Linked DNA regions of Aliamphritea hakodatensis. Each later gene encodes a partner of the first gene's protein in a complex. Links are inferred from orthologs where the notes say so. Each region holds a gene or a part of one and is shown in the gene's direction. Other genes may lie near its edges.

Region 1 (3,012 bases):
CCTTCTCCACCAGCGGTGAGACTTTCCGGTTAGGTGAAATGGTATCCAGAAACTGCCGTACACCCCTTTCAGCATCGGTGCTAAGATGCTCTGCGGCCTGCATATACTCAGCCCGTAACTCAAGACTGGCCTGCCAGTCACCACGGTCTACCGCCGCCGATTCCAGCAGATACTGCTTTTCAACGTGCTGACTGTGCTGCTGTTTATAGAGCATAGAAATCAGTCCGCCCATTGAATACCCGGCCAGATCAAAACGTTGCCAACCCAGATGATTCAGCAGCTGCGCCACATCATTTACAACTTCCTGAGCCGTATACGCATACTCTACCCCGTCCGGCGCAACCGTCTGCCCCATCCCCCGCAGATCCGGCACCAATACTTCTGACCACATAGCCAGCTGCGCCAGCAACGCCTGCCAGGTATCCTCACCGGCCACCCCCGCACCGTGGAGCAGGACCAGCCGCCGGCCGGTCCGGTTTTCCTTATGACGGTACACCCGGTAAAAAATCCGCTGATCCGGTTGCTGGAAAATATCGGTATGCAAGGTATAGGGAAACTTCATAATGACTCGTTAACATTCAGAAAAATCACAAAAAACAGCAGGCCCAGTGTACATCAAATCACTTCATTTCCACTAAACCGGTGAAACTGCTCTGGATGCGTAATATTGTGCCGTATTCCCGCCAATATACTCGCATTCATAGGACCAGATGGTTACAATCGCCCTCTTTAACCGGACACTCGGCCCCACAAGGGCTAACTGTCCGTTACGCAGTGACTCTTGCAGCTACAACAAAAGGCTTACCCGGTGTACAGACTGTTCCCTCTCCCCTATCTAGATGATGCCTGCCCATACTTTGCAGCAATCCGCCAGCATAATGCGCCGGTTTTTCTTGATAGCGGTAAGCCCCGTTCCGGCTTTGGCCGGTATGACATCATTGCGGCCTCACCGGTAGCTGAACTCAGCTACCAGCACGGCATTACGACACTGACCAACACCAGCGGCACAGAATCCCTCGGCGGCAATCCTTTTTGTCACCTGCAGGCCATGTATCAGGCCAGTGCTGAAAACTGTCCGCCACCGGCGGATGAAGCGATCAGCCAGCTACCATTTTGTGGCGGCATGATCGGTTATTTCTCCTATGACCTGGGCCGCAGCCTTGAAGATCTGCCGGAACTGAACCCACAGGATCAGGAACTGCCAGACATGCAGGCAGCCATTTATCCGTGGGCAGTCATCGTTGACCATCAGGAAAAGCGCACTCAACTGATCACCACACCGTTAATGGATCAGCCTTCTGCAGAAGCCCTCAAAACACAGATAGAAACGGCGCTGAAAGCGCCGCAGGCGACAGGCGAATTTACCCTGACAAACCGCTTCAGCAGCAACCTGACTGAACAGGATTATTATGACGCTCTGGATAAAGTCAGCGACTATATCCAGGCTGGCGACTGCTATCAGGTCAACTTTGCCCAGCGTTTTAAAGCCGGCTATGAAGGCGATACCTGGCAGGCATACCTGAAACTGCGCGCTAAAGCGCCTACCCCGTATTCAGCCTACATCGAAACCCCGCAGGGCAGCATTTTGTCCCTGTCACCGGAACAGTTTCTCGAAGTAGACAACGGCAAGGTCACCACCAAGCCGATTAAAGGCACCCGGCCACGGGGCAAAACCCCTGAAGATGATCAGAACCTGGCACAGGAACTGTTCGACAGCGAAAAAGACCGCGCTGAAAACCTGATGATTGTCGACTTGCTACGCAATGATATCAGCAAGGTATGCCAGCACGGGACTGTACGGGTTCCGAAGCTGTTTGATATTGAGTCTTACGCTAACGTACATCATCTGGTGAGCACGGTTACCGGCATGCTGGACACTGATAAAACTCCACTGGATTTGCTGGAACACAGCTTCCCGGGCGGCTCGATCACCGGTGCACCTAAAATCCGCGCCATGGAAATCATCGAAGAGCTGGAGCATAACCGCCGCTCTATTTACTGTGGGTCTATCGGCTATTTAAGCTTCTCCGGCCGGTTTGACAGCAGCATTACCATCCGTACCCTGCTCTGCCATGACAACCAGATCCACTGCTGGGCCGGCGGCGGCATCGTTGCTGATTCAGAAACCGCCGACGAGTATCAGGAAACCTATAACAAGGTAAACAACCTGTTACAGGCACTGGAAGACGGCCTGCACTGATCCTTCCCCCCCTCGCCTCACACCCTGCCCTGAAACTCAGCCTGCATTGCCAGGCTGAGACTTAGTACCCGTTTTGATTGCTATTCCCTTTGCAAGCCACTGATCCCGATATACTTTTTTCAGAATCACCACCTATACTGGTGCTCATCGATCTCGAAACGGACCCAAGAGGCAGGCTATGAGCAGCAATTACACCGGCGGTAAGAGTAAAGATTCGATCTCCATGACCATGCTGATGACCCCCGACATGGCCAACTTTTCCGGCAACGTCCACGGCGGCGCTCTGCTTAAAATTCTCGATCAGGTCGCCTATGCCTGTGCCAGCCACTTCAGCAAGCACTATGTGGTCACCCTGTCAGTAGACCAGGTACATTTCAAACAACCGGTGAGAGTGGGCGAACTGGTCACCTTCTATTCCTCAATCAACCATGTGGGGCGCTCCACCATGGAGGTGGGCGTGAAGGTCATTGCAGAAGACATTCACAGCGGTGAAGAACGCCATACCAACAGCTGCTACTTCACCATGGTTGCGGTAGATGATGACGGCAAATCAACAAGCGTTCCCCGGCTGGAGCTGAACACGCCGCAGCGTAAAGCCCGCTATATCGCCGCCGCCCTGCGCAAACAGCTGCGCAATGAACACGATCAGCGCCTGGCTGAAATTCATGATAAATGGACCGAGCACGTGGATGACCTCTCCACTGAAGAGATTGATGCCCGGTTAAAAGATATGCTGGAAAATGATGCCATGTAAGGCACGGCTCTACTTGGCAGTAAAGCCGCCATCAATGAAGATCGTCTGGCCGGTAATG
Region 2 (2,791 bases), 970 kb from region 1 along the record:
TATCAGCATGGACGTTGGTGCACTGAAGCTGGATACAAGTGAAGGCAACATGGCCGTCAGCGGTGTCAGCCTGACTGAATCCGGCACTCTGTACGCGGCTGACCCGATGATGACGACCGCATTTGATTTACTGATATCAGCGGATACCTTTAGCTTTCAGGATGCTGAGCAGAGTGTGGAGATCAAAGGGTTTAACGTAACCGCGGATCAGAAAACCGAAGGCGACCGTACCCTGATCGGTGTCGGCTACGGTGCCAGTGAAGTTCAGGTTCAGGGCCAGGATATCGCAGAGCAGGTAAGCTTCACGCCGAACATGCATATGGTGTTTGATGTCGACTTTGACGCCTTCTATAGCCTGGCGAAGCAGGTTGGCGATTTACAGCGCACCGATCCGGCACAGCTGGAAGATCCGTTTGTGATGATGGGCATGCTGGGCGGTCTGACCGGAAAAGGTCTGGGGCTGGAAATTGATGATCTGTCCATTGGCCTGCAGGGCAGCAAGGTCAGTGCCACTGCCGATCTGGACATGCAACCTTTCACGATGGAAGAAGCCATGATGCAGCAGCAGGCGTTGCTGCAAAAAGTGGATCTGGATGCCCAGTTGGTGATTCCGTCTGAATTACTGGATGCAATTTCAGCGCTTGATCCTGAGTTTGATCCGTCCATGCTGGATTTTGCTGTGATACAGGGCATGCTGGTACAGGATGAACAGGGGTACCGTGGTGAACTGACCGTTAAGGACGGCCAGGTGATACTCAACGGTACACCGCTGCCACTGTAAGTTTTCCCTTTGCAGGTGCGAAGTGTCGCACCTGCAGTTATACAGCCTTCCTCTCTTGCGGTATTATGTCTGCCGCTTTTCCGATAGTTACCGGTGAATCGCCGGATATCGCTGCAAAGCCTTTACCAGAGGCCCCTGTAAGGCCTTTGTTTTTATTTGAATAAGTTGGCTTACCAAACCTATGTTACTGCTGATCGATAACTACGATTCCTTTACGCATAATGTTGCACAGTATTTCGGTGAACTGGGAGCAGATGTCCAGGTGCACCGCAATGATGAAATCAGCATTGCAGAGATTGAAGCACTGCAGCCTGAGCAACTGGTTATCTCTCCGGGTCCCTGTACGCCGAATGAGGCCGGTGTGTCTGTTGAGGCAATGGATTATTTTGCCGGCAAGTTGCCGGTATTCGGAATTTGCCTGGGTATGCAGAGCATGGGGCAGGCGTTTGGCGGTAACGTGGTACGTGCCCGTCAGGTGATGCACGGCAAAGTGTCAAAGGTTTATCATAACAATACCGGTGTATTTGAAGGGCTGGCGAATCCTGTCAGTGTGACCCGGTATCACTCACTGGTGGTGGAGAAAGACTCCCTGCCTGAGTGCCTGGAAATGACCGCCTGGACCCAGCAGGAAGACGGCAGTGTGGACGAGATTATGGGGCTGCGGCACCGCACACTGGATATTGAAGGGGTGCAGTTTCACCCGGAGTCTGTTCTCACCGAACAGGGTCATGATTTAATGGCAAACTTTCTTAAGCGTCGTGGCCCGGCCACGGCAGCTGCAGAACAATAATTTAGACGAAGGAAGCCGACATGGATATTAAACAAGCACTGGCGGTGGTTGCTGAACAGCAGGACCTGTCGACTGAACAGATGCAGGCGGTGATGAATCAGATCATGACCGGCAATGCCAGCGATGCCCAGATTGGCGCACTGCTGATGGGCCTGCGGATGAAAGGCGAATGTGTGGCTGAAATTACCGGCGCGGCGGATGCTATGCGCAAGCTGGCGACCCCGGTATTTATTCAGGCAGACAAAGCGGTGGATATCGTCGGTACCGGCGGTGACGGTTCTAACCTGTTTAACGTATCCAGCGCTTCCTCCGTTGTGGTGGCAGCTGCTGGCGGTCATGTGGCCAAGCACGGTAACCGTTCGGTTTCCTCCAGTTCCGGTGCGGCAGATCTGCTGGAAACAGCCGGCCTGAATCTGGAAATTAATCCTGAACAGGTTGCCCGCTGTATTGATGAAGTGGGTGTAGGCTTTATGTTTGCACCGCAACACCACAGCGCAATGAAATACGCGATTGGCCCGCGCAAAGAAATGGGGCTGCGCACCTTATTTAATATTCTGGGGCCGCTGACCAATCCGGCCTCTGCCCGGCATTATCTGCTGGGGGTGTTTGATCAGTCGCTGTGCCTGCCAATGGCGCAGGCATTACAGGCACTGGGCGCTAACCATGCGCTGGTGGTACATGCTGCGGATGGTCTGGATGAAATCAGTCTGGCGGAAAAAACCTTCGTCGCCGAGCTGAAAGACGGCGACATCAGCGAATACACCATCAGTGCGGCGGATGCCGGTCTGGAGGTTCAGTCTCTGGACGGCCTGCAGGTAAACGGGTCGGATGAAAGTCTGGCGCTGATTAACGCCGCATTTGCCGGTGAAAACATGAAAGCTGTGGATATGATTGCATTGAATGCGGGTGCTGCGTTGTATGCGGCGGATCAGGCGGACAGTCTGGCGGCCGGTGTGGCACTGGCAAAAGCAACCATTCTTGAGGGTAAGGCCGCGGCGAAACTGCAGCAGCTGGCCGAATTTACGCAACGTTTTAAGGGCGAATAATGAGTCATCCTGATACCCCGACTATTTTAAAGAAGATCATCGCGCGTAAGCACGAAGAAGTGGCTGAGCGTCAGGCAAAGGTGTCTGTTGATCAGCTTAAAGAACAGATTGTTGCGCAGCAGGGCAGTGCAACTGATCCGCGTGGCTTTGTGGCCAGCATGCAGAAAGCCCTCA

Evidence for each region. The genes of interacting proteins can lie anywhere in the genome.
Region 2: the proteins of pabB (region 1) and PCI15_RS04515 are in contact, whole or in part, in a solved structure (PDB 8RP0), measured with the Escherichia coli proteins. The link is inferred for Aliamphritea hakodatensis from one-to-one orthologs.

The regions. Positions count from the first base shown.
Region 1 is NZ_AP025281.1:1,972,217-1,975,228, reverse strand. Bases 18-3,004 are described here. They hold pabB (aminodeoxychorismate synthase component I), read left to right. Parts: upstream 18-808; coding sequence 809-2,200; downstream 2,201-3,004. Other genes in these bases: PCI15_RS09015 (SDR family NAD(P)-dependent oxidoreductase), read right to left, coding at 2,964-3,004; PCI15_RS09020 (acyl-CoA thioesterase), read left to right, coding at 2,379-2,954; PCI15_RS09030 (alpha/beta fold hydrolase), read right to left, coding at 18-562. In the rest of the region: more of PCI15_RS09030, read right to left, coding at 1-17; more of PCI15_RS09015, read right to left, coding at 3,005-3,012. UniProt on the Escherichia coli protein: Part of a heterodimeric complex that catalyzes the two-step biosynthesis of 4-amino-4-deoxychorismate (ADC), a precursor of p-aminobenzoate (PABA) and tetrahydrofolate.
Region 2 is NZ_AP025281.1:998,899-1,001,689, forward strand. What follows is about bases 1-2,766. They hold PCI15_RS04515 (anthranilate synthase component II), read left to right. Parts: upstream 1-962; coding sequence 963-1,571; downstream 1,572-2,766. Other genes in these bases: PCI15_RS04510 (DUF945 family protein), read left to right, coding at 1-781; trpD (anthranilate phosphoribosyltransferase), read left to right, coding at 1,592-2,617; trpC (indole-3-glycerol phosphate synthase TrpC), read left to right, coding at 2,617-2,766. Also shown: more of trpC, read left to right, coding at 2,767-2,791. UniProt on the Escherichia coli protein: Part of a heterodimeric complex that catalyzes the two-step biosynthesis of 4-amino-4-deoxychorismate (ADC), a precursor of p-aminobenzoate (PABA) and tetrahydrofolate.